Regions from separate parts of the Aureimonas sp. OT7 genome, predicted to be linked through region 1. Evidence: riboswitches for the same ligand, from Rfam matches in the RefSeq annotation. Region 1 holds a riboswitch; the other holds the start of a gene.
What was found. Region 1 has a riboswitch for S-adenosylmethionine ahead of IGS74_RS04370 (hypothetical protein). Riboswitches for the same ligand answer to the same signal wherever they lie in the genome.
Positions count from the first base shown of each region.

Region 2: it holds a riboswitch for S-adenosylmethionine, as region 1 does, so the genes downstream of both, IGS74_RS08135 (O-succinylhomoserine sulfhydrylase) here and IGS74_RS04370 (hypothetical protein) in region 1, are expected to answer to the same signal.

Region 1 covers NZ_CP062167.1:895,187-910,919, forward strand. The annotation lists gene secA (preprotein translocase subunit SecA) at 1-2,673, opposite strand, end outside; gene IGS74_RS04300 (peptidylprolyl isomerase) at 2,916-3,887, shown strand; gene argJ (bifunctional glutamate N-acetyltransferase/amino-acid acetyltransferase ArgJ) at 4,043-5,275, shown strand; gene IGS74_RS04310 (GNAT family N-acetyltransferase) at 5,256-6,038, shown strand; gene IGS74_RS04315 ((deoxy)nucleoside triphosphate pyrophosphohydrolase) at 6,035-6,442, shown strand; gene IGS74_RS04320 (hypothetical protein) at 6,562-6,852, shown strand; gene IGS74_RS04325 (methyltransferase domain-containing protein) at 6,894-7,784, opposite strand; gene IGS74_RS04330 (ComF family protein) at 7,917-8,738, shown strand; gene grxC (glutaredoxin 3) at 8,650-8,916, shown strand; gene IGS74_RS04340 (carbon-nitrogen hydrolase family protein) at 8,920-9,774, shown strand; gene IGS74_RS04345 (DUF1178 family protein) at 9,771-10,202, shown strand; gene IGS74_RS04350 (DUF1289 domain-containing protein) at 10,208-10,480, shown strand; gene IGS74_RS04355 (DUF1289 domain-containing protein) at 10,519-10,794, shown strand; gene hemF (oxygen-dependent coproporphyrinogen oxidase) at 10,795-11,703, opposite strand; gene IGS74_RS04365 (hypothetical protein) at 11,902-12,156, shown strand; gene IGS74_RS04370 (hypothetical protein) at 12,161-12,469, opposite strand; SAM-I-IV-variant riboswitch at 12,507-12,613, opposite strand; gene IGS74_RS04375 (sugar-binding transcriptional regulator) at 12,748-13,704, shown strand; gene IGS74_RS04380 (sugar ABC transporter substrate-binding protein) at 13,826-15,142, shown strand; gene IGS74_RS04385 (sugar ABC transporter permease) at 15,273-15,733, shown strand, end outside.
Region 2 covers NZ_CP062167.1:1,677,833-1,693,565, forward strand. The annotation lists gene IGS74_RS08085 (inositol monophosphatase family protein) at 1-71, shown strand, start outside; gene IGS74_RS08090 (flagellar motor protein MotA) at 197-1,249, shown strand; gene IGS74_RS08095 (peptidoglycan -binding protein) at 1,254-2,282, shown strand; gene IGS74_RS08100 (hypothetical protein) at 2,302-6,576, opposite strand; gene IGS74_RS08105 (hypothetical protein) at 6,542-6,835, opposite strand; gene IGS74_RS08110 (GcrA family cell cycle regulator) at 6,911-7,546, opposite strand; gene IGS74_RS08115 (aspartate aminotransferase family protein) at 7,939-9,150, shown strand; gene argF (ornithine carbamoyltransferase) at 9,147-10,079, shown strand; gene IGS74_RS08125 (Hsp33 family molecular chaperone) at 10,072-11,070, shown strand; gene apaG (Co2+/Mg2+ efflux protein ApaG) at 11,089-11,481, opposite strand; gene IGS74_RS08135 (O-succinylhomoserine sulfhydrylase) at 11,500-12,690, opposite strand; SAM riboswitch at 12,738-12,815, opposite strand; gene IGS74_RS08140 (2'-deoxycytidine 5'-triphosphate deaminase) at 12,905-13,987, shown strand; tRNA gene IGS74_RS08145 (tRNA-Gly) at 14,054-14,128, shown strand; gene IGS74_RS08150 (ABC transporter permease) at 14,147-15,007, opposite strand; gene IGS74_RS20265 (hypothetical protein) at 15,004-15,354, opposite strand; gene IGS74_RS20270 (ATP-binding cassette domain-containing protein) at 15,318-15,733, opposite strand, start outside.

The sequences.
Region 1 (15,733 bases):
GACGCCGTGGCAGTGCTTGAACTTCTTGCCGGAACCGCACGGGCATGGCTCGTTGCGCGCGACATGCCCCCAGGTCGACGGGTCCGACGGGTTGCGGCCGGAATTGTCGACCTCGTCCTCGCCGGTCGTGGCGTCGACATGGTGCGCCTGCATCGGCGGCAGGTCCTGCGGCTCGGGCTCCGGCGGACGCTGCTGAATTTCCACGCGCGACAATTGCTGCGTCACGCGCTCGCGCAGATTGTCCAGCATCGACTGGAAGAGCTCGAACGCCTCGGACTTGTATTCGTTCAGCGGGTCGCGCTGGGCATAGCCGCGGAATCCGACCACCGAGCGCAGGTGATCGAGGTTCACGAGATGCTCGCGCCACAGGCCGTCGATGGTCTGCAGGACGATGGAACGCTGAACGTAAGCGGTAACCTCGGGCCCGAAGCGCTCCGTCTTTTCGGCGGCTGCCGCATCGGCGGCCTCATGCACGCGCTTGCGGATGTCGCTGTCGTCGATGCCTTCCTCTGCGGCCCATTCCTCGATGGGCAGGTCGAGATTGACGATCTCGCGGAGAGCCTCGGCAAGCTGCCGGCTTTCCCACTGCTCGGGATAGGCGCGCTCGGGGATATGCTTGGAGATCAACATGTCGATGGTTTCGCCGCGCATGTCGTCCACCGTCTCGGTCAGCCCGGCGGCGTCCATCAGCTCCAGCCGCTGGTCGAAGATGACGCGGCGCTGGTCGTTCATGACATCGTCGTATTTCAGAAGGTTCTTGCGGATGTCGAAGTTGCGCGCCTCGACCTTCTTCTGGGCCTTCTCCAACGCCTTGTTGATCCAGGGGTGGACGATGGCCTCGCCTTCCTTGAGGCCGAGCCGCGTCAGCATCGTATCCATGCGCTCGGACCCGAATATCCGCATCAGGTCGTCCTGCAGCGAAAGATAGAACTTCGAACGGCCCGGGTCGCCCTGGCGGCCGGAGCGGCCGCGAAGCTGGTTGTCGATGCGCCGGCTTTCGTGCCGCTCGGTGGCCAGCACGTACAGGCCGCCGGACTCCAGCGCCTGCTGCTTGAGCCTCTTGATGTCCGCAACGATCTCGGCGGCGCGGGCGTCCCGCTCCGGACCTTCCGGCATATCCTGCAATTCGGCGTCGATCCGCATCTCGGCATTGCCGCCGAGCTGGATGTCGGTTCCGCGTCCCGCCATGTTGGTGGCGATCGTGACGGCGCCGGGCACGCCCGCCTGGGCCACGATGTAGGCTTCCTGCTCGTGGTAGCGGGCGTTGAGCACCTGGAAATCCTTGAGGCCGCTCTTGCGCAGGCGGTCCGCGAGGTATTCGGATTTCTCGATGGACGTGGTGCCCACCAGGATCGGCTGGCGCCGCTCGGCCGCAGCCTTGATCTCCTCGACGATGGCCGCGTATTTTTCTTCCGCCGTCCGGTAGACCTCGTCATCTTCGTCGATGCGCTGCACGGGCAGGTTCGTCGGAATCTCGATGACGTCGAGCCCGTAGATGTCGGCAAACTCGCTCGCCTCGGTCGAGGCGGTGCCCGTCATGCCGGCCAGCCGCTTGTACATGCGGAAGTAGTTCTGGAAGGTGATGGAGGCCAGCGTCTGGTTTTCCGGCTGGATGGTCACGCCTTCCTTGGCTTCAAGCGCCTGGTGCAGCCCCTCGGAGAAGCGGCGGCCGGGCATCATGCGGCCGGTGAACTCGTCGATGATGACGATCTCGTCGTTGCGGACGATGTAGTCCTTGTCGCGCTGGAACAGCGTGTGCGCCTTCAGCGCGTTGTTCACGTGGTGGACGATGGCCACGTTCTCGATATCGTAGAGCGAATCGCCCTGAAGGTGCCCGGCGTCGCGCAGCATGCCTTCCAGCTTCTCGGTCCCTTCCTCGGTGAACGAGACCTGGCGCTGCTTTTCGTCGAGCTCGTAATCTTCCGGCTTCAGCAGCGGGATGAAGGCGTCGATGGTCTTGTACAGATCGGAGCGGTCGTCGAGCGGGCCGGAGATGATGAGGGGCGTGCGCGCCTCGTCGATCAGGATCGAATCGACCTCGTCGATGATCGCGAAGTGATGGCCGCGCTGCACCATCTGCGCGCGGTCGTACTTCATATTATCGCGCAGATAGTCGAATCCGAGCTCGTTGTTGGTGGCGTAGGTGATGTCGCAGGCATAGGCCGCGCGCCGCTCGTCGTCCGACAGCCCGTGCGTGATCACGCCGACGCTGAGCCCGAGGAACTTGTAGACCCGCCCCATCCAGCCCGAGTCGCGCGTGGCGAGATAGTCGTTCACGGTGACGACGTGCACGCCCTTGCCTTCGAGCGCGGCAAGATAGACCGGCAGCGTGCCGACCAGCGTCTTGCCCTCGCCGGTGCGCATCTCGGCGATGGCGCCGCTTGCCAGCACCATACCGCCGATCATCTGGACGTCGAAGTGGCGCATGCCGAGCGCCCGCCTGGCGGCTTCGCGTACGGTGGCGAAGGCCGGCACCAGCAGGTCGTCGATCGTCTTGCCGCCGGCGATCTCCTCGCGGAAGCGCTGCGTGCGGGCGACGAGTTCCTCGTCTGACAAGGCTTCCAGCTCTGGCTCAAGCGCGTTGATCGCGCGAACCGTCGGATCGAAGCGCCGGACGCGCCGGGTGTTGGCCGAACCGAACAACAAGCGGGCTAGGCCACCGAAACTGACCATGAAGGGTCCTTCCAAGAGAATTGGCGGTGGGGTTTTTCACCGCCCGCCGCCGCCGGCGGGTCGCCGCTTGACTTGACCGGAACCGGCTGGACTTTAAGAACGTGCGAGAGATAAGAGGGGCTCTTGGCGATGTCAACGCTGGCACGCCGTTTGCGGCGGGAGCGGTTCGCCGGCCTGTCCTGAAAAAGCCCACATGCCTCGGCAAAAGGCCGGGCCCGCCCATCGGGAAGGAACCTGAACCCATGATCCTCAGCTTGAAAGCCCGCCTGCTCGCCTCTGCGCTGGCCCTTGGCACCCTTGCCACCCAGGCCCACGCCCAGGACGCTGCGGCCCCTGCCGCTCCGGCGGCGGAAGCGCCGGCCGAGGCCGCGCCCGCCATCTCGCCCGAGACGGTGGTTGCCCGAGTCGGCGGTGCGGAGATCACCGAAGCCGACCTGGACGCCGCCGCCGAGGACCTGTCCCAGCAATTCGCCCAGCTGCCGCCGCAGCAGCGCAGGCTGGCGACCATCTCGGCCCTCATCGACGTCAAGGCCCTGGCCACGAAGGCCGAGGCCGAGGGTCTGCAGGACGAGGACGCCGTCGCACGGCAGATCGCCTTCCTGCGCGAACGCGCCCTGCACAACGCCTATTTCGACAAGCACGGTGCAGAGGCCATCACCGAGAATGAACTGCGCGCCCGCTACGATGCCGAAAAGGAGCGCTTCGTTCCGCAGGAGGAGGTCCATGCGCGCCACATCCTCGTGGAGACGAAGGAAGAGGCGGACAAGCTGATCGAGCGTCTCGGCGCCGGCGAGAAGTTCGAGGACCTCGCCCGCGAAGCCTCGCGCGATCCGTCGGCCCAGAACGGTGGCGACCTCGGCTTCTTCACCAAGGGGCGCATGGTTCCGGCCTTCGAGGAAGCGGCCTTCGCGCTGGAGCCCGGCAGCTATACGCAGCAGCCGGTGGAGACGCAGTTCGGCTGGCACGTCATCCAGGGCGTGGAAAAGCGCCAGACGCAGTTCCCGCCCTTCGAGCAGGTGCGCGAGCAGGCCCGCCAGGTGGTGCTGCGCGACAAGTATATCGAGATGCTGGAGGCCGCGCGGCAGGACCTCAACGTCGAATATGTCGACCCCGAGCTGAAGGCCCAGGTGGAAGCGCTGGAGCAGGGGCTCAACCAGGGCGAGATGCCCGAGGGCGCCGGCCAAGGCGAGGCCGCGCCGCAGCCGGCACAGTAGACCTTTCGGCTCTTGCGCCGGGGCGCGCCTTGATGCAAAGGCTCTGAACACTTCGACGGCCCGCCGATGGTGGGCCGTCTTCGTTTACCGTCGCCGCTCGGCGTCCGCTCCGGCCCAGGATGCGTCGCCGGCCGCAGAGCCGAGGCTGACCGCAGATGTCCGACGCCGTTTCCCCGCTTGCCCCGTCGACCTATCCCGACATGCCCGCCATCGCGGGCGTGCGAATCGCAACGGCTGCCGCCGGCATCAAGTATCGCGGCAGGACGGATGTCCTGATGATGGTGCTGGATGAGGGCACGAGCGTCGCAGGTGTCTTCACGACGTCGCGCTGCCCATCGGCGCCGGTGGATTTCTGCCGTGCCAACCTGCCGGGCGGCGTGGCGCGGGCCATCGTCGTCAATTCGGGCAATGCCAACGCCTTCACGGGGCGGCGCGGCCGCGAGACGACGCAGGCGACCGCCGAGGCCGCCGCTCAGGCCGTCGGCTGCTCGGTGTCGGAGGTGTTCCTGGCCTCCACCGGCGTCATCGGCGAGCCGCTCGACGCCGGACGGTTCACGCATGTGCTTGCGGGGCTGGCCGAAACGGCGGCCGAGGGTGCCTGGCGGCAGGCGGCCGAGGCCATCATGACCACGGACACCTACCCCAAGATGGCAACGTCCACGGTGGATTTCGGCGGCGTCAGCGTGCGTATCAACGGCATCGCCAAGGGCGCTGGCATGATCGCTCCCGACATGGCCACGATGCTGTCCTTCGTCGCCACGGACGCCGCCATCGCGGCACCGGTGCTGCAGGCCCTGCTGGCCGGGGCGGTGGTGCCGAGCTTCAACTCGGTGACGGTCGACAGCGACACGTCCACATCCGACACGCTCTTGATGTTCGCCACCGGGCAGGCCGGCGGCGCGCCGGTTGTGGATATCGAGGATGCGCGCCTCGATTCATTCCGCGAGGCCCTTCTGGAGCTCCTGACCGACCTTGCGCGGCAAGTGGCGCGCGACGGGGAAGGCGCGCGCAAGGAAATCCAGGTGCGCGTGGAAGGCGCAGTGGACGACGCCTCGGCCCGGCGCATCGCCCTGTCCATCGCCAACTCGCCGCTGGTCAAGACCGCCATCGCCGGTGAGGATGCCAATTGGGGCCGTGTGGTGATGGCCGTCGGCAAGGCCGGCGAGCCGGCCGACCGCGACAGGCTGGCGATCTCGTTCGGATCGGTGCGCGTGGCCGTCGACGGCGAGCGCGACCCGGCCTACAGCGAGGCGGAAGCCAGCGAGGCGATGAAGGAGGATGTCATCCGGATCCTCGTGGATATCGGGCTCGGCGATGGCGCCTGGACCGTGTATGGATGCGACCTGACCAAGGAATATGTTGCGATCAATGGCGACTACAGAAGCTGACAGGTTGCGCCAGTTCGCCATCACGCGGCGGCTGGAGGCCGCGGGGTTCCGCGCCTGGCCGGCCACCTCGACCCATTACGACGGCACCTGGGCGGTGCGGCTGACGACGAGCTTCCCGGCCAAGCGCCTGAACTCGGTGAACCCGCTCGACCCATCGGACGACCGCGACATCGAGGGGCGGATCGCCCGGGCCCGGGCGCATTTCGCCGCTGCCGGGCGGGAGTTGATCTTCCGCCAGTCACCCCTGGTGCCCCCGGCGCTGAAGGCGCATCTGGATGCAGAGGGTTGGGAAAGCTTCGGGGAGTCCGTCGTCTTTACGGCGGATCTGGCGACGCTCGATCTTTCGGATGCGCTGGACCGGATCCCCATCCGCGATGCCGAACGCTACCTCGACGCCAGCCTGCGCGTCCACGAACGGCCGGAAGAGCTGCGGACCGGCCTTGCCGAAGTGCTGGCGTCCATCCGGCCGCCGGCAGCCTATTTCGTCCGCGAGGATCGCGATGGCCGGCCCTTGGCCACCGCGCTCGCGATCACCGACAACGACCTTGCCGGCATTCTCGACGTGGCCGTGCTGCCGGATGAGCGCCGAAAGGGTATCGGCCGCGACCTCATCGTGACCGCGCTCCGTCACACGCTGCACAAGGGCGCGCGCACGGGCTGGCTGCAGGTGGAGGCCGATAATCTGGCCGGCGTCGCCCTGTACAGCCGGCTCGGCTTCAGCGAGGCCTATCGCTACGTCTATCGCCGCAAGGGTACCGCATGAGCGGCGTGCGGATGCTGCTGGTGGTCGCCTGCGCCCTCGTCGACGCGGACCGGCGGGTGCTCCTGGCCCAACGCCCCGAAGGCAAGCAGATGGCCGGCCTGTGGGAGTTCCCCGGCGGCAAGGTCGAGGCGGGCGAGCAGCCGGAAGCCTGCCTGATCCGCGAGCTGCGCGAAGAGCTGGGTATCGAGACATGGGAAAGCTGTCTGGCGCCGCTGACCTTCGCCAGCCATGCCTACGACGATTTCCATCTGCTGATGCCGCTGTATGTTTGCCGCCGTTTCGATGGCATTCCGCGCGGCCTGGAGGGGCAGGCGCTGAAATGGGTGCGCCCGCGTGACATGCGCGATTATCCCATGCCGCCTGCCGACCTGCCTTTGATCGCGCCGCTGATCGACCTTCTGTAACCCCGCCGCGTCGTTAACCATCCCCTGACGGGCGTAATGCCCATTCAGGGTTTATTAACCCGCCGCTTGGCAGATGGTAGGTCTTGATTGGCAGGATGGCTGAGGGGCTTGAAGGCGCAATGAGCAGGGTGAGCTACCAGGGCAGGCGTTGCACGCGGCGCGACACGGCGATGGCGCTCTGCCGCGCCACGATCGTGTTCGGTGCGGTTGCCGTCGTGGCCGCACTCGCCATTCAGCCGGGCAATCTGCGCTCCGAACCCCGGTTCGCGACCATCCCGTCGGGCGTCGACCGGATGGAAACGGGGTCCATCGGCCTGCAGCAGCCCGCCGGCGCAATCCGCCTCGACACCGGCCGCGGGCCGGCGCCCTGCCTGGAGCTGCCCGACGGCAGCCGCCGGGGCAGTTGCTGACGCATCGGCGCAGGCAGGTTTTCGACGAAGTCTGAAAGGCGCTAGCCGCCCGACCGATCCTTCAGCACATCCGCAAGGCTCGCCTTCGCGCTGCCCGGCGCCAGTGGCTTCTGCTGGCTTTCATGCGGCTTCCAGCCCGACAGGTAGATGATATCGAAGGTGGCGCGGACGCGGCCGTCGGCATCTGAGAACCGCTGTGCGTACAGTTCCGCCGCACGCAGGAAAAGCCGCCGGCCGACCGGCTTGCGGCTGCGCGCAAGCAAGCTGTTTGCCATGCCCATCGCCCTCAGATCGGTCATCAGCCCGAACATCGTATCGTAGCGTACCACCTGTCGCTCCTGGTCGATGACCGGCAGCGCGAAGCCCGTGCGCTGCAGGAGCGCGCCGGCATCGCGCAGTTCGATGAAGGGCTGCACACGCGGCGATGCGCCACCGTAGATCTCAGCCTCGGCGGCGATCAGGCTGGCGCGCAGCTCCCACAGCGTCTCGCCGCCCATCAGGGCCGCGAGGAACAGCCCGTCCGGCCTCAGCGCGCGGCGGATCTGCGCCATCGCGCCGGGCGTGTCGTTCGTCTGGTGCAGGGTCAGCGGCGCCAGGACCAGGTCGAGACTGTCGTCCCGGAAGGGAAGCCATTCATCGTCGCCGGCAACCGCCAGTGGTGTTTCCGCCAGCCATCGTCGTTCGGGCGCCATGCGAATCATGGTTTCGACCTGCGCTGACGCCGACCGTGCCAGCCGCCCGTCATACCCGCCAATCTCCAGGCCCGTCTCGAACCGGCGCTGAACGAGCGAAAGGCGCTCGGACAGTTCGGCGGCGACGGCATCGTAGAGGAAGCTCGCCTCTGCCATGCCGCGCCCCGCCCAGCGCAATCTCAGGTTTGCCTGTCGATCCCGGTCGAACGGGGCTTCGGCCTGCTTGCGATCGTTCGCCATGATGTTGCTGCCTCGTCCTTGTTGCGGCATGATGTCGCATATAGGGACATATGCATGCGGCACTGGGTGAATAGCGCGGCGAGGCCGCCTTGGCGAGCTTGGCCGTCCGGCCTGGCCTCGGCATGCCTGGACATGGCCTTCCCGCCCATCTGCATCGGCTGTAGCGCGGCCACGACGCTGCACGGCGGCCTTTGCCCGGCCTGCTGGCCGCGTGTCGCCTTCATCGACAGGCCGTATTGCGCCATCCTGGGCACGCCCATGGAGTTCGATTTCGGCGACGGCCAGGTCAGCGCCGCGGCGCTGGCCGATCCACCGCCTTTCGATATGGCGCGCTCGGCGGTCGTCCACCATGGGCTCGGCCTGGCGTCGCGCCTGAAATATGGAGACCGCGCGGATCTCGCCCGTCCCATGGCGCAGTGGATGGTCCGGGCCGGCGCCGATCTCCTGCCATCCTGCGACCTCGTCGTTCCGGTGCCGCTGCATCGCATGCGCCTCCTGAAACGACGGTTCAACCAGGCGTCCGAACTGGCAGTTCAGGTGTCCGGCCTGTCCGGTGTGCCGCTTCGGCAGGATGCGCTGGTGCGCAGCAAGGCGACGCGCAGCCAGGTCGGGCTCGGCCGCGCCGAACGCGCCGCCAATGTGGCGGGTGCCTTCATGGTGCCCAGGCGCAAACGCGCCGGGCTGAAGGGCAGGGCCGTCCTGCTGGTCGACGATGTCTATACGACAGGGGCCACGGTCAGCGCCGCGACCCGTGCCTTGAAGGCGGCCGGTGCGTCGCGGGTGTTCGTCCTGACCTTCTCGAGGGTTGCGGCCGGCGTCCCGCCGCCGCATATGTGGCAGGATTTCTCGGAAGGGCCACGGACTGATGGTGCAGGTTACGGTTTATACGCGGCAGCTTTGCGGTTTTTGCACAAGCGCAAAGGCGCTGCTGGACAGAAAGGGCGTTTCCTTTGAGGAGAAGGACGCGACCATCGACCCGGCCTTCCGGCAGGAGATGCTGTCGCGTGCCAACGGCCGCACGACGTTTCCGCAGATCTTCATCGGCGGGGTCCATGTCGGCGGTTGCGACGACCTCTATGCGCTCGACGCAGCCGGCCGGCTCGATCCGATGCTGGCCGGGCAGGAGGGCTGAACCATGGCAGAGCTTATCGCGGCAGTGGTGCAGATGCGCTCCACCACGAAGCCCGAGGACAACATCGCATCGCTGGAAACGCTGGTCGGCCAGGCTGCGGCCCAGGGGGCGGCCTATGTCCAGACACCGGAAATGACGGGCGCCGTCTGTCGCGACAGGGACGCGCTCCTGGCCAGCCTGAGGCCGGCGGCGGACGACCCGGTCGTCGCGGCGGCGTCCCATCTGGCACGGCGCCATGGCATCTACCTGCATATCGGCTCCACCGCCATCGCGGCGCCGGGCGGCATGGCGGCCAACCGGGCCTTCCTGTTCGGGCCCGATGGCCATGAGGTGGAAACCTACGACAAGATCCACATGTTCGACGTCGATCTCGACAATGGCGAAAGCTGGCGCGAGTCGCGTACCTATGTGCCCGGCGAACGTGCCGCCCTGGCAAGGTTTTCCGTGGGCGGGGCGGATGTGCGACTGGGGTTTGCGGTGTGTTACGACATGCGCTTTCCGGAACTGTTCCGCGCCGAAGCCCTGGCCGGCGCCAACGTGCTGACGGCGCCCGCCGCCTTCACGCGGCAGACCGGCGAGGCGCATTGGCATGTGCTGCTGCGGGCAAGAGCCATCGAGAACAACGCCTTCATGATTGCCGCGGCCCAGGGCGGACGGCATGCCGACGGGCGCGAAACCTACGGCCATTCGATCATCATCGATCCCTGGGGCCGGGTGCTGGCGGAAGTCGACGGAGACGAGCCCGGCATCGCGGTGGCCCGGCTGGACCTGACGGCGGTGGATACGGCGCGCGGCCAGATTCCCAACCTGCGCAACCGGCGTCCGTTCGCCACCGAGTTTTCCGCCAAGGCGTCATGATCCGCTATTCGCTTCGTTGCACATCCTGCGGCCATGGTTTCGACGGGTGGTTCCGCTCGGGCGCGGATTTCGACCGGCAGTCGGCCGGCGGCCTGCTGCAATGTCCCGTCTGCGATGCGGCGCGCGTCGAGAAGGCATTGATGGCGCCGGCCGTCGCCACCGCCCCGGAAGCCGCTCCTGCGTCGATGGCGATGGTCGGGGACAGGATGGAGGCGGCCATGGCGAAGCTGCAGGAACTGGCCCGCGCGGTTCGCGCCAATTCGGACTATGTCGGCCATAAATTTGCCGAGGAGGCCCGCCGCATCCACTTCGGCGAGAGCGAGAAACGCGGCATCTATGGCGAAGCGACGGCCGAGGACGTGCGATCGCTCCTGGAAGACGGCGTACCGGCCCTTCCGCTTCCGCCGTTGCCCGAAGACCGGAACTGACGCTCATGGCCGGCCTGTGGCGCAAGGCGCCATCTCCTTGCATCGGTGTCTGCAAGTTCCGCGATGCGGGCCATTGCGTCGGCTGCCGGATGACCAGGCCCGAGAAGAAGCGGTTCAAGCGGCTCGAGGGCAAGGCGAAGAAGCGCGCCTTCTTCGTGGAATTGAGCGAGCGCCTCCAGCAGGCCGGCCGCTATGCGTACTGGGCGCGCATGTATCGCCGCCGCTGTGAGAAGAAGGACAGGCCCTGTCCGCTCGACAAGCTGGAAGGCCGCGGCTGAGCCTCTTATATTGGACGCATTCCAATCAGGAGAGTGCCGTGTCCGACCCCTGGGCCGATGCCCCATCCCCCTGCGTCGATGTGTGCAAGTACAAGCGCCAGGGGCGTTGCGTCGGCTGCACCATGACGAAGGCGGAAAAGGATGCCTTCCCGCAATCCGGCAGCGGCCCCATGAAGAAAGCCTTCATCATGGGGTTGATCGAGCGTGTCTCGAAGGAACGCAACCCGGCCTTCTGGGCCATCGCCTACCGTCGCAAATGCGAGCGCGCCGGGGTGGCGTGCCCGCTGGATGTGCTTGAGGAAGAGGACCGGTGATCAGGGCCACTTCACCACGGGCGGCATGGACGACAGGATCGAGTTGACGTTGCCTCCCGTTTTCAGCCCGAACAGGGTACCCCGGTCGTAGAGCAGGTTGTATTCCACGTATCGTCCGCGCTGGATCAGTTGCTCCTCGCGGTCGGCCTCGGTGTAGGGCTTGCGCATGTTCTGGCGCACGAGATGCGGATAGACCACCAGGAACGCCTTGCCGACATCGCGCGTAAAGGCGAAATCGGCATCCCAGCCGCCGCTTTCGATCGGAGAATGCAGCCAATCGTAGAAGATGCCGCCGATGCCCCGCGCCTCGTTGCGGTGGGGCAGGAAGAAATACTCGTCGCACCATTGCTTGAAGCGGTCGTAGTTGGCGACCCCGGCATGTCGGTCGCAGACGAACTTCATCGCCTTGTGGAACGCCAGTGTATCCGGGTCGTCCTGGTTGCGCCGGCGCGCAAGCGTCGGCGTCAGGTCCGCTCCGCCGCCGAACCATTGCCCGGTCGTGACCACCATGCGTGTATTCATGTGCACGGCCGGCACGTTGGGGTTGCGCATATGGGCGATCAGCGAAATTCCCGAGGCCCAGAAATTGGGATCGTCGCCGGCGCCGGGAATCTGCTTCGCGAAATCCGCGCTGAACTGCCCGTGCACCGTCGACACGTGGACGCCGACCTTCTCGAAGACCCGCCCATGCATCATCGACATAACGCCGCCGCCGCCATCCTTGTCGCGTGACCAGGGCGTGCGGACGAAGCGTCCGGCCGGCGTTCCGCCGTCTTCCTGCATCTCGTCCTCGATGGCCTCGAAGGTTTGGCAGATCCTGTCGCGCAGGGTTTCGAACCATTCGCGCGCTATCGTCTTCTTGTCGTCGAGCCCCTCGGGGAGCCCCTGCGGCAGATCCGGTCTTTCCATGTCGTCCTCCAGTAGCGCGCGCCAGTACAGTCATAACGCGCGACGCCGCTACCCAACCGACAAGCAAACTAGTGCGTTTACCTTCCGCGTGGAAGGCTTTGCCATTTCTGCGGATCCGGGATCCACTTCGATGGCGGTCCGCCCTATCTTTCAACAGGAGCAAAGGCCCCGCCTGTCGCGGAAGCCATGGGTTTGGTGATGGCGCGCATGCAGAAGCCACCGCTGGACGGTTTGAAACGCCAGCTTGCCAGGACGCGCGCGAGGCCGGGCCCGCCGCGCGACAGCTTCGTGCGGGAAACCTATACGCTGCCGCGGCCGGAAGCCCGCGTGAAGGCGCGCGAATGGTTCGATCGGTATCCGAAGGCGGCCTACTGGACGTCGGTGGAAAGCTGGCGGCTGCTGCCGGACGGCAGTGTCGAGTTTACGATGCGCCGCCTGCCGAGTGCCGATTGAGCGATCACGCGGCGCAGCGCGCCTCGCCATCCAGGACGATCGCCAGGGCGCGCTCGGACCAGGCCAGGGCTTCGGCGACCCGCTCGCCTTCAAGAACCTTCGCAAGGAAGACCTCGCTGCGGTAACCGCCGTCGACCGGCACCAGATAGACATGGGTAAACGGGCCTGACGAGCCGCGATGGACGACGCAATAGACGGCGCAGGCGCGCTTGCCGCACCCCGGCATGGTCATGGCATGGCCGATGAACATGGCCGAGTCGGCCTTGCCCAGATGAAGCCTGGAGATCGGATCGAAGTTCGAACTTTTGCCCATCGTGCCATTTCCCTGCTGTGAGCGGCGCGACGATGGGGCTTGTCCGTTTGGTTGCCGGAAAGGCCACATCCTCCCTTGCGGAAGCACCACCTTGCCCGGATCGGCAGGTTGGCGTTGGGTCGCGCCCAACTCTTGATGCGGGGCGCATAGTGCCATGGCGGGGCGGACCGTTCAAGCCCTTCGGCGAAGCGACGTTTGACAGGCCCGCGGCTTGAAGGTCATCACATAGAGGGGCGTCCGGTCTGGCCGGCGCGGCCGGCAGGAGGGCATTCGGCATCATGGTAAAGATCCGGCAGGACGACGTGCAGAGACTGGACGATGCCGCAAGGGCCGGCTGGCTGTACTATGTCGCCGGCCGCACGCAGGACGAGATCGCGCGGCAACTGGGCATTTCCCGGCAGAGCGCCCAGCGTCTCGTCTCCCTGTCCATCAGCGCCGGCCTCGTCAAGGTGCGCATCGACCATCCCATCGCGGCCTGTCTGGATCTCGCCCAGTCGCTGCGCGAGGCCCATGGATTGCGCTCCGTCGAGGTGGTGCCGTCGGATGCATCCTCCAGCTCCACCACCCTCGGCGTTGCGCTGGCCGGTGCGGCGGAAATCCAGCGGCGCCTTGCCGAACAGACACCCTCCATCCTGGCCATGGGCACCGGCCGCACCTTGAAGGCCGCCGTGGAGCAACTGCCGGCGTTGCGCGCGCCGCTGCACCGGATCGTATCGCTGACCGGCAACATCACGCTCGACGGCTCGGCCTCCGTCTTCAACGTCATCTTCTCGATGGCAGACCGGATCGAGGAGGCCTCGCTCTATCCGATGCCGCTGCCGGTCGTCGTATCCTCGCCGCAGGAGCGGGCCCTCCTGCACGAGCAGAAGGTCGTCGAGCGCACCCTGTCGCTTGCGGCCCAGGCGGACGTGACCTTCGTCGGCATCGGCGAGATCGGCCCGAATGCGCCGCTGATGAAGGATCGCTTCATATCGCCGGAGGAATGCGACGAGCTCGTCCGCCTCGGGGGCACCGGAGAAATCGTTGGCTGGGTCTTCGACGAAAAGGGCCGTTTCCTCGACTGTCCCTATAACGAGCGCGTGGCGAGCGCGCCGCTGCCGGCGACCGGAAAGGGAGATGTCATCGCACTCGCCATGGGCCGTTCCAAACTGCCGGCCATGCGGGCCGCCGTGGTCGGCGGCCTGGTGAGTGGCCTGATAACCGACGAGGAAACCGCGCGCGCCCTTCTGCCCTAGCGTCGCAAAATCAATTGTGCGTCGCGCAACCAAATTGATTTGACACCGGGGACGGTCGGTGAGAATTTGCCCATGGAACGGACATTTGCTCACTTCTCTGGGTTGGGAGGCCCTCATCCTCATGTTCAGACAGGCGCTTCTGGCTGGCGCAGCGTCACTTCTGGCCCTTGCGGGGCCGGCCGCCGCTCAACAGACCCTGACCGTCGCGACGGTCAACAATGGCGATATGATCCGCATGCAGGGTCTGACCCAGGAATTCACCGCGCAGCACCCGGACATCCAGGTCAACTGGGTGACGCTGGAAGAGAACGTGCTTCGCCAGCGCGTGACGACGGACATCGCCACCAAGGGCGGCCAGTTCGACGTCATGACCATCGGGACCTACGAGGTGCCGATCTGGGCGAAGAACCAGTGGCTCCTGCCGCTCGACAATCTGGGTGCGGATTACGACGTCGACGACATTTTGCCGCCCATCCGCGAGGCCCTGTCGCAGGACGGCACGCTGTATGCTGCGCCCTTCTATGCCGAAAGCGCGATGACGCTTTACCGCAAGGACCTGTTCGAGGCGGCCGGCCTGACCATGCCGGAAGCGCCGACATGGCAGTTCATCGCGGAGGCTGCCGAGAAGATCAAGGCGTCCAACCCCGACGTCTACGGCATCTGCCTGCGCGGCAAGCCCGGCTGGGGCGAGAACATGGCCTTCCTCGGCTCGATGGCCCGGTCCTTCGGCGCCAACTATTTCGATGCCGACTGGCAGCCGCAGTTCGAAAGCGAAGGCTGGAAGACGGCCGTCGCCATGTATGTCGACCTGATGACGAAATACGGCCCTCCGGGCGCCGCGTCGAACGGCTTCAACGAAAACCTGTCGCTGTTCAACCAGGGGCGTTGCGCCATGTGGATGGATGCGACGGTGGCCGCGTCCTTCGTCACCAACCCGAAGGAAAGCCAGGTGGCCGACAAGGTCGGCTTCGCGCCGTTCCCCTGCGGGGTCGAGAACTGCCCCAACAGCGGCGCCAACTGGTTGTGGGCATGGTCGCTGGCCATTCCGGCCGGATCGCAGAAGGCCGAGGCGGCGGAGACCTTCATTTCCTGGGCCACGTCCAAGGCCTATCTGGACCTCGTCGCACAGAAGGAAGGCTGGGCGAACGTTCCTCCGGGCACGCGCACCTCGTTGTACGAGAACAGCGAATACACCAGCGCCGCGCCCTTTGCCGCCGCAACGCTGCAGGCGATCAACAACGCCGACCCATCCATCACGCCGGACAAGCCTTATGTCGGCCTTCAGTTTGCCGCCATCCCTGAATTCCAGGGGCTCGGCACGGCGGTCGGGCAGCAGATGGCTGCGGCGGTCTCCGGCTCCATGCCCGTGGAGCAGGCCCTCAGCGCTGCCCAGCAGACGGCGGTGCGCGAGATGACCCGCGGCGGGTACATCAAGTAGCACCCGAAGACGGGCGGCCGCTCCGGGCAAGTCCGGCAGCGGCCGCGCACATGCTGCCTCATGCTTCAGCAAGGGCGAAGTGTCTGCGCCAGGTGCGTGGCCGCAACGCCGAACCACCGGACCAACCGCCATGGCTACCGCACAGACGCATACGGCCGCCCGGCTGATGCTGGCGCCCTCGGTGATCGCGCTCCTGATCTGGATGATCGTGCCGCTGTCGCTGACGCTGTATTTCTCGACCCTGAACTACAACCTGTTCAATCCGGCCGAGACGCCCTTCATCGGGCTGACGAACTACAAGTTCTTCCTGTCGGACCCGGCCTTCTTCACGGCCCTGCGCAACACGCTGGCGCTCGTTGCCGGCGTCCTCGTCATCACCGTCTGCGGCGGCATCCTGCTCGCCCTGCTGCTCGACCAGGCCTTCTGGGGCGTCAACATCGTGCGGCTGCTGGTGATCGCGCCCTTCTTCGTGATGCCCACCGTCGCCGCGCTGGTGTGGAAGAACATGATGATGAACCCGGTCTACGGCGTGATCGGCCAGGCACTCAACGCCATCGGCATCGGCGCCATAGACTGGTTCTCGGTCGCGCC
Region 2 (15,733 bases), 780 kb from region 1:
TGAAGGCGATGACGGCGGAGCTGAAAAAGGCGAACGACTCCTACCGTGCGGCCAGCCAGCGTTCGGCCTGATCCCGGCCTGGAACCGAAAAGCGTGGATAGAGCTTGGTGACGGGGGTTGGAGCTTGCTGCCAAGGCCGGTTACAAGGAAGATGAGATAAGCCACGCACCGTGGCGCAACACCGGATGACGTGCCGATGCAGGTGATGAGTACGCCGCGTGAGGACAAGCGACCGGCCCATATCATGCCGGAGCGCCTCTCCAGCCCTATGGTCTACTTCTGGACCATGGCCGTCTTTCTGGCGCTCTCCGGTTTCGTCGCCCTGATACTCGGGCGGCAGATCGTGGCCGCGTTCCAGTCCAATCCCGGTCTCAACGGGCTGATCGGCGCCGTCCTTGCCATCGGTATCATTCTGGCGCTGGCGCAGATCCTGCGACTCAACAGCGAGGTCCGGTGGATCAACCTGTATCGCGACGGCTCGGAAGAGGCGGACGACGTCCGCGCGCCGGTGCTGCTTGCACCCATGCAATCCCTGCTTGCCGGGCGGCGCATCGGCCAGCCGCTGCCGACGCAGCTCGTCCGGTCCATCCTCGATTCACTGGCCACGCGGCTCGACGAAACGCGCGATATCTCCCGCTACCTCGTCGGTCTCCTCGTCTTCCTCGGCCTGCTCGGCACGTTCTGGGGCCTGTTGACGACGATCGGCTCGATCTCGTCCACCATCCAGTCGCTCGATCCGACGGCGACCGACGCCGCGACCGTCCTGAACTCCGTTCAGCAGGGCCTGTCCGCTCCGCTCGCCGGCATGGGGACGGCGTTTTCGTCCTCGCTCTTCGGCTTGTCCGGCTCTCTCATCCTTGGCTTTCTCGACCTGCAGATCGGCCGCGCGCAGAACCGCTTCTACACCGAGGTGGAGAACTGGCTGGCGACGGTGACCGACGCGGGCGGCGAGGCCATCGCGATGTCGGGGCCCATGCCAATGGCGCCCGCGGCGGCCTCGTCCGGCGCGGACCTCGAGGTTTTGGCGGACCGGATAACCCGTCTCATGCAGGATCAGGGCGCCGCCCCGCGCTCCGGCGCGGCGATGGCCAGCCTTGCCGAAAGCATCCAGGGGCTGGTGCAGCACATGCGCTCGGAGCAGCAGATGATGCGCGACTTCGTCGAGACGCAGGCACGCGAACAGCAGGAGTTGCGGCGCACGCTGGACCGTCTGGCCGGACATCTCGGCCACCGGCAGGACAGGTACTGACGCGATGGGGCTGTCGCGCAGAAGCGGGTCGCGCCGGCCGGTGGATTACTGGCCCGGCTTCGTCGACGCTCTGTCGACGCTGCTTCTTGCCATCATGTTCCTGCTGTCGGTGTTCGTGATCGCGCAGTTTCTGCTGAGCCGCGAGTTGTCCGGCCAGGACACCGTCTTGCAGCAATTGAACTCCCAGATCGCGGAACTCAACCAGCTTCTGGCACTGGAGCGCTCGAGCAGTTCCGACTTCCAGGACGAGATCGCCGCCTTGCAGGCTTCCCTCCAATCGGCCGAGAACGAGCGTTCGCGGCTTCAGTCGGCGCTCGATTCCGGCGCCGGCGGCGCCGCCGCTGCCGATGCCCGCATCGGCGATCTCCAGGGACGGCTGGAAAGCGAGCAGCAGATTTCGGAAGCGGCGCGCAGCCAGGTCGCCCTTCTGAACCAGCAGCTCTCGGCGCTTCGCCAGCAGATCGCGGCGCTGGAGGAGGCGCTCGACGCCTCGGAGGCGCGTGACCGGGAGAGCCAGACGCAGATTGCCGATCTCGGCCGCCGGCTCAATGTCGCGCTGGCGCAGAGGGTGCAGGAGTTGAACCGCTATCGATCCGACTTCTTCGGTCGCCTGCGTGAAATCCTGTCCGACCGCGACAATATCCGTATCGTCGGCGATCGCTTCGTCTTCCAGTCGGAGGTTCTGTTTCCGTCCGGCTCGGATGTCCTCCAGCCCATCGGCGAGGAAGAGCTTGCCAAGCTGGCTCAAGCCATTGTGGAGTTGAACGGGGAAATTCCCTCGGACATCGACTGGATCATTCGGGTTGACGGTCATACCGACAATGTGCCGATTTCCGGCGGGCGTTTCAGCGACAACTGGCAGCTTTCCACGGAGCGCGCGGGTGCGGTGGTGAAATATCTCATCACGCAGGGCGTGCCAGCCGATCGGCTGGCTGCCACGGGGTTCGGCGAGTACCAGCCCCTGGAGGCGGGCGACAGCCCGGAGGCGCGCGCCCGCAACCGGCGTATCGAATTCAAGCTCACCGAACGCTGAGGCGATCGCCTCAAGCATCTCAGCTTGCGGCGGCATGCACCGTCCACAGGGCCTCCTGCGCGGGCCTGACCCGTTCGGTCCACATGTTGCCGTCCGCCACGTTCAGGGCGCCCAGCATGCCATCATCCCGATCGAAGAAGAGATTCATCTCAAATATCAGGGCCTGCAGGGAGGCGCCCGTCAGCACGGCCCAGCCGTCCCCGCATCTGGCCACCAGCGACAGGTCGGCATAGCCGTCCTTGCCGTTTCCGAAATCGTCGATCAGAACGCTGGCCTCTCCTTCGACATCCGCCAGCGGGTCGGCAACGCCCGGCGTCAGGATACGCCCGATCTCCATGCCGCCGCCGGCGACGGTCCTTAGATAGAGGTTGCGATAATCGGCGTCCGTGAACAGCAGTATATCGCCGTTCTGCTGGCTTCGATCGCGCCCGGGTTCGACATAGAGCGCATCGGCACCGAACATTCCTTCGAAGACGAAGGTGTCGCCGCCGTCACCGCCGTACAGCATGTCCTTACCAGGCCCGCCCAGGAGAATGTCGTGTCCCTGGTCACCCAGAAGCATGTCCGTGCCGCGGCCACCGTAAAGAAGGTCGTCACCCGCCATTCCGGCAAGCGTGTCGTCGCCTTCGCGGCCGATCAGGATGTTGGCGCCGGCGTCGCCGGTCAGTATGTCCCTCCCGGCCGAGCCCTCCAGGTTCTCGACCCCCGCGAGACGAACTCCGATGAGGGCGTCCATCGCCGAAGGCGCGCCTTGGGAAAGCCGGCGCGCACTCGGCGTCGAGAAGGCGTTGCCGGCGGCGTCCCTGCCGATGCTCAGCGAGGCCGCCACGCCGCGCGGGGCCGTCTGGTTTCCGTCGCCGGCCGTGGCGGCCAGCCGAAAGCTGACAAGGTCGTCTCCGCCTTCTCCATCGGCGATGGTGCCCTGGTTCAGCGAGACGCCGGTGATCGATTCTGCGCCGAGCACGATGATGTCGTCCCCGTCGCCGCCCATGAGGATCGAGCGCCCGGACTGGTCGTACAGGCAATCGTCGCCGGCTTCGCCGTACAGGGCATCGTTGCCGGTTCCGCCGATCAGCGTGTCGCCGTCGGCGCCGCCGTAGAGGGTGTCGTCGCCCTCGTCGCCGCTGAGGACATCGTTCCCGGTTCCACCGTCCAGTCGGTCGTTGCCCGATTGGCCGTAGAGACGGTCGGCACCGGCTCCGCCGGCGAGAGTGTCGGCACCCGACCCGCCATACGCGGTATCATCGCCGTCATCGAGTGTCACGAGATCGTCACCGTCTCCGCCCCAGGCGACATCGTTGCCCGCGCCGCCGGCGATCGTATCCTGCCCGCCGTCTCCCGACAGGCGGTCGTCACCCGCGCCGCCATCCAGACTGTCGCCGTCGTCATTGCCCATCAGCAGATCGAAGCCAGCGCCGCCACTCAGCGTATCCGCGCCGAACCCGCCCGACAGGGTGTCGTTGCCGTCGCCGCCATCGATCCTGTCGGCGCAACTGATTGCCGGGGCCGCCGCCGCTGCATCGGAGACGTCGCCGAAGATGATGTCGTCGCCCCTGCCGCCGGACAGCGTGTCCTGGCCGGCTCCGCCGATGATGGAATCATTGCCCCATGCAAGAGCGATCCTGTCGTTGCCGTCGCCACCATCCGCATAGGAGCCAAGCGGGACCGGTGCTCCGGCCTTCAGCGTCGACGCGGCCTCGATGGTGTCGCTTCCGTCGCCGGCCATGATGGTATCGTTGGCAATGCCCCTGAAGGTGTCGTCTCCCTGCTGACCCAGCAGGATGCTTCCCATTCCGCCGGTGAAGATATCGGCGTTTGCGGTACCGGCGACGCCTTCGATGTTGACGAGACTGTCGGTGTTTCCATTCAGGTCGTACTTCCGCAGTTCCGTCACGGCGGTATAGCGCTTCGGCTTGTTCTTGCCTTGCGACTCTTCCTTGACGTAGCGGTAATTGATCTCGACGACCCCTGTCTTGATAACGTCGAAACCTCCGCGGGCCGTCGCCACGACGGCGACCTTCGCGCCGGAAAGCGCATATCCCGAATAATCGACCATATCCGTTTCGGATGCCGAGACGCCCGATCCCCCATCGACGAGCATGGCGCGGGCTGCGGCGATGACCCTGTCGCTGCCCCCGCCCATGAACAGTTCGATCCCGCCTTCGGCGCCGTACACCCGATCGACGTTCTCGATTGTGTAACGCTCGATCGTCGGCCGTCCGTCCACGTTCACGGTCCGGGTTCTGGTGACCTCACGAACCGCGGGTGTCAGGTTGCGGGCGTCAAATGTCGTGCTGGCGGCACCGTCGCTGAACTTCAGCGATTTCGGCAGGACCGGCCTGTTGGACGCCTTCTTGCCTGAGCCGATATCCTCCCGGACTTCCTGTTCGACGCCGGTGAAGGGGGTGGCGAAGGTAACGTATTGCGTCGTATCGGACGTGTCGCCCGCCTTGCCGAGTTGGTAGTCGGTGGTCCCGGGACCGAAGGGGTCCCATGCCGCCGATGCACCCCCGGCGTCAGCCGAAAACAGGAATGTCCGGCCGCTCTTCATGTTCTGCCGTATGGTCCCTTCGGACGCCCAACCCATCATCTCCGCGTCGGCATCCAGTTGCCGGGTGACGTAGACGCAGACGCGTTCGGCGCCTGTTGATTTTTTCAGTTCGGCGGTGCTGCTGGCATATTGCTGGCGCTCGGCCGCAGAGAAGCGGCTGTTGAAACCGTCGTCCCAGAACGCCGTCGCGGCTGCCGCCAGCTTTTCCTCGCGCGTATCGTAGGCATAGCGCGGATTGGCCCGGTAGGCTGGATCGGTGTCGATACGGTTGCCGTAATCCGTCAGGATCATGCGCGATGTCTCGGACATGTCGATGCCATCGTCGCCCGTCGCCATCTGCATGATGCTGGACAGGATGTTGAGCACCGGCATGCCGTTGACGACGGCGGCTCCGCCGCACTGTCTGTAATAGATGCCGATCGCCTTGTCGCCCATCCAGCCGCTTCGGCCATATCGGGCCTCGGCCTCGTCCGCCATGTCGAAATACATGTCCGCGACAGCGAACTGGGAGAAATTGGCCGTCGCAAGGAGCGCCAGGCCGACGACCCCTACGCCTGACGCGGCCAGGGCCGTAATCGCATAGGCCATGGCGACCTGGAACGCCAGATCCACGCTGGCGGCGGCGATGATCCTTGAGTCCGTGCCGCGCTGCGCCATGTCGGCGAGCGTCATGGCGGACGCGGCGGTCGACAGGATCTGGGCCGTTCCGGCGACGAGGGTGCCCGTGCCCTTGAACACGGCGCTGGTGGCCAGCGCCGGGTCGACGATGGGTCCGATCGTAAAGAGCGAGCGCGCGATCTTGAGCGAGTCCGACGCATAGCCGATATTGGCGATGTGGTTCTGCAGCGCGTTCTTGGGGCTGTCGTCCATGGATCGCCCGATGATGGAGGCGATATACATGCCGGCCGAAAGCAGGCTGCCGACGACGGCACCGGCACCGTCGGGGGTTGCGTCGGCATAGGTTTCGTCTGCTTCGAAAGTCCGGTCGAACCTGGCGCTCGCTGCGGCGAAATTGGCGGATTCGGACAGGAAGCGCAGCCAGTATCTGGCCTGCACCACCCGGTCCTGGGCCGTGGGGGTCGCAGACAGCGTCTTGTTCAAGGCTTCGAGCAGAACGATACCGACGGTGGTGCCGCGCAGCGCGAGTTGACCCTCGTTCATTTTGGTGAAGTTTCTGTCGTCGACCAGACGGATCTTTGTGCCATCGTACTTGTAATACTGGTTCGCCTGCGGGAAGGGCGCTGCGGCACGCGCATCCTTGTCGCTCATCAGGGCGCGATACTGCGCGACCGCGTCCTTCATCGAGAGGTAGGCTTCGGTCTGCGTCCCGACGGTCAGGATGGTGGGCAGCCTCAGCATTCTGCCGGCATCCCAGACCGTCAGGTACCAACTCTTGAACCAGTTGTCGGGCGCCGCCTGCTGCGCCGGCGTGAGCGTCTTCCAGAAGGCCTCGAAATCGCCGAAGGCGCCCGTCTCCTGATACGTCTGCAACTGCCAGAGCGTCTCGATCCGCGACAGGCGACGACTTTGCGTTTCGACGATCTCGCGTGCATCGCCGCCGATCGTGTCGTCGGCTTCCGGGTTGGCGCCCGACTGAAGTTCTTTCTCGAGGTTGCCGAAGGATTGCTCGATGCGCGCCGAATAAGTGTTGAAAATGCTGATGCGTTTCAGGGATTCGGACACAGCCAGTTGAACGCGTAAGACCTCTTCAGCCGAGTTGATGGCTTTGCTCTTTGAGGGCACGATATAGTCCGTCTTTCATGTGCGGTTTGCGATTGCACGGACGGATACAGTTGCCAGGATTCAGTTTTATGATATAACTATAAGTATAGTTTTTATACGGCGTTCCCGGCAGCCCGGTGCCGGCCAGGGTTGCCGTCAGGCGGGTTTCTCCCTTCCGCGCGACCAGCCCCTCCGCCAGCCGGCGCAGCGCCGGCAGAGCCGAAACGATCTCGGGTTTCAGGACCAGACAGGTATCGATGGGCGCGCTCCGGTCGCTCATGGCTTGCTGACCATGAAAAAAGCCCGCCCTGGCGGGCGGGCTGGGTTCAGCCTCTGGATCGGGCGCCTCAGGGCGTCAGCGGATGCGGCGACGCTCCGACGCGGGCTGGAACGCGATGCGCGCATGATACTGGCAGTATGGGCTGCCCTCGCCGGAGTGATTGCCGCAGAAGCGGAAATCCGGCGACAGCGGATCGCCGATCGGCCACTTGCATGTCCGCTCCGACAACTGCACCAAGGTCAGGTTGCGAGAGATGGGCACCACCTCGGCGCTGACGCGCTGCTGCGGCATCGGCTCCAGTTCGGGCTCCATCTTGAGAGCGGTTGCGCCCATGGTCCGTGCCATCGGCTGTTGTGCCGACGCGATGGACGCGGTGGGCTGCAGCACGCGCGGCGCCGAGGCTGCGGCGGCTTCGCGCTGGGGCGCGGCCGCAACCGGCGCCGGCGCACTGCGGATGGATGCCGGCGCGGGCTGGCTGGCCTGGGCGACGATTGCGGGGGCCGTCGATGCAGGTGCGACGGCCGCGGGTGCGGCGGCGGCGGCGGCCGGCGCGGAGGGCGCCTTGATACGGCTTTCCAGCTTCAAGCGGTGAACCTTGCCAATGACGGCATTGCGGCTGACGCCACCGAGCTCACCCGCGATCTGGCTGGCACTGTGCCCTTCCGACCAAAGCCGCTTGAGAGTTTCGATCCGTTCATCCGTCCAGCTCATCGCGGGTCCTTTCAATCCTGTCGGCGGCGGAATCCATAGGTGACCGGCGGCGGTTCAAGCCGGGTCATACCACATCTATTGAGCTGATGGGCTGGCCGCACGAAATCTGGTGTTGTCGGGGAAACTAGCAAAACGGCCGACGCCCTGACAAGACACACAGGGTTGTGGGCGAATCGAAAGTTGAGATATCCCCAGTCTTTGCGTGCGCCTGCACGCATGCGCGCGGAATGTCCTTGCGCGCACCTCATGTCGTTCATTCGTTGACAATGCGCAACCCCCGCATGGTATAGCGACACCGTTCTTTGCAGCGGAAAGATCAAAAAACGTCGCCAAATGGCAACGGGCCCGTTGTCTTTCAGCACCAACCCCAACTTTTCCGGAACCTTGTCGCCATGACACCCGAGACCGACACGCACTCCCCGTTGTACGCGACCTATGCGCGCGCGGACATCCGCGTGGAGCGAGGCGAGGGCGTGTGGCTGCGCACGGACGACGGGCGCAGCTTCCTGGACTTTTCCGGCGGCATCGCCGTCAACGTGCTCGGGCATGCCCACCCGCATTTGGTCTCGGCGCTGACGGAGCAGGCCCACAAGCTGTGGCACGTTTCCAACCTGTTCCAGATCCCCGGCCAGGAAAGGCTTGCCCGGCGGCTGACGGAAGCCAGCTTCGCCGACCGCGCCTTCTTCACCAATTCCGGAGCCGAGGCCCTGGAGTGCGCAATCAAGACGGCCCGGCGCTACCATTACGTGAACGGCCGGCCGGAGCGGTTCCGCATCGTGACCTTCGAGGGCGCGTTCCACGGCCGCACCCTGGCCACCATCGCCGCCGGCGGCCAGAAGAAGTACCTTGAGGGCTTCGGCCCCAAGGTCGAAGGCTTCGACCAGGTTCCCTTCGACGACATCGCAGCCCTGAAGGCGGCGATCACCGAGGAGACGGCGGCCCTGCTGATCGAGCCTATCCAGGGCGAGGGCGGCATCCGCCGCGCGTCCGGCGAATTCCTGCGGGCCTTGCGGCAGCTGGCCGATGCGCACGGCCTTCTGCTGATCTACGACGAGGTTCAGACGGGCGTCGGCCGCACCGGCGCCTTCTACGCCTACGAGCATAGCGGCGTGGCACCCGATATTCTGGCATCCGCCAAGGGCATCGGCGGCGGGTTCCCCCTGGGCGTCTGCCTGGCCACCGAGGCCGCGTCCGCCGGCATGACGGCCGGTACCCATGGCACCACCTATGGCGGCAACCCGCTGGCCATGGCGGTCGGCAACGCGGTGCTGGATGTCGTCCTCGAAGAGGGTTTCCTGACGCAGGTGCGCGACAGGGCCCTGCAGTTCAAGCAGGGGCTCGCCGGTGTCACGGACCGGTTTCCGGACCTGTTCGAGGAGGTGCGTGGCGAAGGGCTTCTGCTCGGCCTGAAGATGCGCGTGCCGAACGTCGACTTCATCGCGGCGCTGCGCGATCGGCTGATGCTTGCCGTTCCGGCCGGCGACAACGTCGTCCGCATCCTGCCGCCCCTGAACGTGACCTCGGACGAGGTGCGCGAAGGGCTGGAACGTATAGAGGCTGCGGCGCAGGCACTGTCCGCAACCCGTAAGGAGAGTGCAGCATGACACGCGGAACGGCCGGACGGCACTTCTTGGACATTTCGGCGATGCGGTCGGACGAGCTTCGCGCCATCCTGGACGACGCCGCACGCCGCAAGGCGGAGGGGCGCGCCTCTCCGCGCCCGCTCGACGGGCGCGTGCTGGCCATGATCTTCGAGAAGCCATCTACCCGTACACGCGTTTCCTTCGACGTCGCCATGCGGCAGCTCGGCGGCGAGACGCTGTTCCTGTCCGGCACGGAAATGCAGCTTGGCCGGGCCGAGACGATCGCCGACACAGCCCGTGTCCTGTCGCGTTACGTGGACGCCATCATGATCCGCACCACGGGGCACGAGCGCCTTCTCGAAATGGCGGAAGCTGCGACCGTTCCCGTCATCAACGCTTTGACCGACGATACGCATCCCTGCCAGATCATGGCCGATCTCCTGACCTTCGAGGAGAAGCGAGGCCCTGTCAGGGGCCGCACCTTCGCCTGGAGCGGTGACGGCAACAACGTGCTGAACTCCTTCATCGAGGCATCGGCCCGCTTCGGTTTCGCCCTGCGGATCGCGACGCCCGAGGGATCGGAGGCCGATGCCGGTTTCCTTCAGCGCGCACGGGCCGAAGGCGCCGATATCCTGACCACCCTCGATCCGGTCGAAGCCGTGACGGGCGCCGACTGCGTCGTGACGGACACCTGGGTGTCGATGGGCCGCGAAGACGTGGCGCGGGGGCATAACGTCTTCCTGCCCTATCAGGTCAACGAGGCCTTGATGGCCCATGCCCGGCCCGACGCGCTCTTCATGCACTGCCTGCCGGCCCATCGCGGCGAGGAAGTGAGCGACAGCGTGATAGACGGCCCGCAATCCGTCGTCTTCGACGAGGCGGAAAACCGCCTGCATGCGCAGAAGTCGGTGCTGGCCTGGTGCTTCGGGGAAGTCGACGTCCGTGGTTGAGGAGATCCGCCAGCCCGGCGAGTTCGGCTTCGCCGGCGACGACGCCGTCGTCCCGTTCGAGGTCGAGACGCTGGATGCGCGCGGCCGCGCCGTGCAACTGGGCGACATGATCGACAGCCTGCTCGGGCGCCACGATTATCCGGAGCCCGTATCGCGCCTGCTGGCGGAAATGATCGTGCTGACGGTCCTTCTGGGCACTTCGCTCAAGTTCGACGGCAAGTTTACCGCCCAGACGCAGACGGATGGACCCGTGGACCTGCTGGTGGTGGATTTTTCCACCCCATCCAGCGTCCGCGCCTATGCGCGCTTCGATGCCGAACGCCTGAGCGAGGCCGAAGCCGCCGGCATGACGAGCCCGGAAGACCTTCTTGGACGCGGCATCATGGCCCTGACGGTCGATCAGGGTGCGCTGATGCAGCGCTATCAAGGCATCGTCGAGCTGGCCGGCGCTTCCCTGGAAGATGTCGCGGAGGGGTATTTCCGTCAGTCGGAACAGATCCCCACCACGGTTCGCCTTGCCGTCGCAAGAATTGCACGGCGGCAGGATGGCGGCGGCTTCAAGGAAAGCTGGCGCGCCGGCGGCCTGGTAGCCCAGTTTCTTCCGCAGGCGCCGGAGCGCATGCGCATGCCCGACCTGCCCGGCGGGGATGCGCCCGAGGGTGCGGATGAGATCGAGTTCGAGGCGGATGACGCCTGGACGGAGGTGCGGGCGCTTGTCGACACAATCGACGATGCCGAGCTTGCCGATCCCGAAGTTGGCGTCGAGCGGTTGCTATTCCGCCTGTTCCACGAGCGCGGCGTCCGGGTGTTCCCGCCGACGGCCGTGCGGGATGACTGCTCCTGCTCGCGTGAGCGGATCCGCGAGGTTCTTGCCAACTTCACGCCCGAGGAACTGGCTGAAAGCGTCGAGGATGACGGCAAGATCCGCGTGACCTGCGAATTCTGCGGCGAGGCCTACGAGTTCAAGGCAGAGGAAGTCACCGGGCAATAGGCCCGGTTCTTCGCAACGTCAGTTCAACGTGCGCAGTCCATCCGGCGCGTCGAGGGAGAAGGGTGGAATGCTCACCTGGAACATCGAGCCGTCCACCCTTTCGAACACATAGTGGCCGCGCATGAACCCCGACGGTGTCGGCAGCGGGCATCCGGAGGTGTAGGTGAAGCTGTCGCCGGGCGATAGCAGCGGCTCTTCCCCGACCACGCCCGGCCCGCGCACTTCCTGCACGCGGCCCATGGCGTCGGTTATATGCCAATAGCGCGAGCGAAGCTGCACGGCCGCGCCCGAACCGTTCAGGATTTCGACCCGATAGGCGAACGCCCACCGGCCGGCCTCCGGGTCCGACTGGCCTTCGAGGTAGCTGGGCGTCACCGTAACGGTGATCTCGTGGGTGGTGCAGGTGAACATGGCTTGCGTGCGCTTCCATCAGGCGGCGTCGAGCGCCGCCTGGAAATCCTCGATCAGGTCGTCGACATCCTCGATGCCGGCCGAAAAGCGCAGCAGGCCGGGGCCGATGCCGGCCGCTACCTGCGCTTCGGGCGACAGGCTCTTGTGCGTGGTTGTGGCCGGATGGGTGATGAGGCTCTTGGAGTCGCCGAGATTGTTGGAAATGCTCACGATGCGCAGGGCGTTGCACAGCCGGAACGCCGCATCCTTGCCGCCCTTCATGTCGAAGCCGACGAGGGTGGAGCCGCCCTTCATCTGACGCTTGATGATCTCGGCGTCGGGATGGTCGGCCCGGCCCGGATAGATCACCCGCGCGACCTTGCTGCTGCCAGCCAGGAATTCGGCGATCCGGGCGGCGTTGTCCATTTGCTGGCGGACTCGCAAGGGCAGCGTTTCCAGCCCCTTCAGCAGAACCCAGGCGTTGAACGGCGAGAGTGACGGGCCGGTGTGCCGGAAGTAATCGTGCAGGTTCTCCTTGATCCATTCCGCCGAGGACAGGATCACGCCGCCGAGGCATCGTCCCTGTCCGTCGATATGCTTGGTGGCGGAATAGACGACGACATCGGCACCCAGTTCCAGTGGCTTTTGCAGCAGCGGCGTCGCGAAGACGTTGTCGACAACCAGGATGGCGCCGGCCGCGTGAGCGATATCGGCGACGGCGGCGATGTCGATGACTTCCAGCGTCGGGTTGGTCGGGCTTTCCAGGAAGAAGAGCCTGGTTTCCGGCCGTACCGCCGCGCGCCATTCTTCCAGGTTGCGGCCATCGACGAAGGTGGATTCGACGCCGGCGCGGCCGAGCACGGTCTGGATGATGTAGGTGCAGGAGCCGAACAACGCACGGGCGGCGACGACATGGTCGCCGGCCTTGAGCGAGCATTGCAGCGCGGCGGCCACGGCGGCCATGCCGGAGGCCGTCGCGCGGGCGTCGCCGGCGCCTTCCAGTTCCATCATCCGCTCTTCGAACATGCGGGTGGTGGGGTTGGCATAGCGCGAGTAGATGAAGCCGGGGTCCTCGCCGTTGAAGCGCGCTTCCGCCGCTTCGGCGGACGGATAGACGAAGCCCTGCGTCAGGAAGATCGCCTCGGATGTTTCGCCGAAGCCGGAGCGCACCGTTCCGGCGTGTATCATGGCGGTTGCAGGACGGAACGGCTTTTTCGCGCTGTCGGACATGGAAACCTCGGGGCGGCCGACTTCGGGCGACGCGTCCATGACCGGTCCTTGCGAGGAGATCGGCCCTTTAGCGACTTGTTTAACGTGGCTGCAAGCCGGCCGGCAAAATCACCACGGCACGTTCCTTAAGCCCCCGCGCGGTGCGGCGTCAACTGGCCAAACGGCACGCCTTCGTTTATGCGCGATACGCAACGTATCGCACAGGGTTGACGCAATGACTGAAGGCATCCTGCCGGACCGGGAAATCCAGGCCCTCCACGAGGCGGGGCGGATCGTTTCCGTCCGTCCGCTGGATGACGACCAGGTGCAGCCGGCCAGCCTCGACCTGCGGCTCGGCGCACGGGCGCACCGGGTGCGCGCCAGTTTCCTGCCTGGCCGCCAGCGCAGCGTGGAAGAGGCGCTGAACCGCTTTTCGCTGCATGTCGTGGACCTGTCGGAAGGCGCGGTGCTGGAAACGGGCTGCGTCTACATCGTGCCGCTGATGGAGCGTTTGTCGCTGCCGCCGGAAGTGCGTGCCGCCGCCAACCCGAAATCCTCCACCGGGCGTCTCGACATCTTCACCCGCGTCATCACCGATCGCGCCCAGGAATTCGACAAGGTGCCGGCAGGCTATGACGGCCAGCTCTACCTGGAGATTTCGCCGCGCACCTTTCCGGTGCTCGTACGGCAGGGATCGCGCCTCAGCCAGATCCGCTTCCGGCGCGGCCGCGCCACGCTGACCAGCGACGAGATCTCGAGCCTGCACGAGGGGGAGGGGCTCACCAGCGCGCTGGATGCCAATATCTCCGGTGGCGGGATCGCCCTGTCGGTGGACCTGACGGGCGACGACGACGGCATGATCGGCTATCGCGGCAAGCGGCATACCGGCGTCGTCGATGTCGACAAGCGGGACGCCCATCGCATACTCGATTTCTGGGAGCCGCTGCACCGCAGCGAGGGCGGCGTTCTGGTGCTGGACCCGAACGAGTTCTACATCCTCGTCTCGGAAGAGGCGGTGCACGTTCCGCCGGACTTCGCCGCCGAGATGACTCCCTTCGACCCGCTGGTGGGAGAGTTCCGGGTGCATTATGCCGGCTTCTTCGACCCGGGCTTCGGCCATTCGGGGGCGGGGGGCACCGGCAGCCGGGCCGTGCTGGAGGTGCGCAGCCATGAAGTGCCGTTTATCCTGGAGCATGGGCAGATCGTCGGCCGTCTGATCTTCGAGCGCATGGCCGCCCGCCCGGGGCGGCTCTACGGAGCGGATCTGAAATCGAACTATCAGGCACAGCGGCTCAAGCTGTCCAAGCACTTCTCCTGATGGCGGATGGCGGCAACTTCCTCTTGCGTGCCACCCGCCATTCCTATAGTGCATTCACCTACGGATGCGGGTGTAGTTCAGTGGTAGAACGCAAGCTTCCCAAGCTTGATGTCGTGGGTTCAATCCCCATCGCCCGCTCCATTTTCATTCCCTCTCCTGTCAGGCGTTGAGGCCACCGGCCTCCGCCCGTCGACGCCAGAAGACGATCCGCCGCTCGACGAACGAGACCAGCCAGAACAACGCCAGGCCGACGAGGCTGAGAAACAGGATGAGCGAGAAGATGCGCGGCGTATTCAGTTGCGCCGCCGCCACGCGGATCAACTCGCCGAAGCCCTTGCCGCCACCCAGGAATTCGCCGGTGATGGCGCCGGCCATGACGCCCACGGAGGCGATCTTGAGCCCGGTGAAGATATGCGGCAGCCCGAGCGGCAGCTTCATGCGCCACAGGGTTTGCCAGCGGGTGGCGCCCATGGTCTTGAAGAGCATGCGGGCGTTCTCGTCGGACGCATGAAGCCCGGCGGCCGTCGCCACGACGATGGGGAAGGTGGCGATGAAGGCTGCCAGCGCCACCTTGGACGAGATGCCGAAGCCGAACCACGCGAGGAACAGCGGCGCGAAGGCCACCTTGGGCATCGTGTCGATGGCGACCAGATAGGGCAGGACCACCCGCTCGCCGAAGCTGCTTTCGCCGACGATGACGCCGAGCGTGAAACCGACCGCGATGGCAATGACGAATCCCAGGGCGACTTCCTGAAGGGTGATCCACAGCGCCGCCAGCATGTAGCCGCCCGTGGCGAGATTGGTTCCCACCAGCAGGATGTCGCGGAACACCGCGGCCGGTGGCGGCAGGATGATCGGCGAAAACAGGCCGATGGCATGGACGCCCTGCCACAGGGCGATAAAGGCGACGGCCAGCAGCGCCATGCCGACCGGGCGTGGTATCCGGTCGATCAGCGGCACCTCTTCCTGCCACAGCGTTTCGGGCGGCGCCTCGCTTCTTTCCAGCTGAACGTGGGTCAATGCAGGCCTCCCTCGTCCAGAAGAGCGCGGATATGACGGACATAATCGCCGAGCTCGGGCGAGGTGAGCATGTCCAGGGTGCGTGGACGATCGAGCTCGATATGGATCGTCTCGACAAAGCGGCCTGGCCGCTTCGACATGACGTAGACGATATCCGACAGGATGACGGCCTCTGGAATGGAATGGGTAATCAGGAAGGCCGTCGCCTGCTTTTCCAGGCAGATGCGCTGGAGCTCCATGTTCATGAAATCGCGCGACAACTCGTCCAATGCGCTGAAAGGCTCGTCCAGCAAAAGGACGGACGGCTCGGTTACCAGCATCCGGCAGATCGCCGCACGCTGCGCCATGCCGCCCGAGAGCTTGTCGGGATAGACTTCTGCAATCCCTTGAGACCCACAAGATCGAGCAGCGCGCGGGCGGCAGGCTCCTTTGCCTTAGCAGCCGACGTCCCATCGCGGATCGCGATGGGAAGCAGGATGTTTTCGATGGTCGTGCGCCACGGGAACAGCGTCGCCTGCTGGAACATCATGCCGATATCGCGGCGCGGCCCCGTCACCGGTCGCCCCTCCAGCATGACGCTGCCGGACGAGGGTGGCGTCAGCCCCGCCATGATTTTCAGGAGCGTGGACTTGCCGCAGCCGGATGGCCCGATGATGGAGCTGAAGGTGCCCCGCTCCAGCGTCAGGTCCACATGGTCGAGGGCGCGGATGGCGCCCCGGCCGAAGG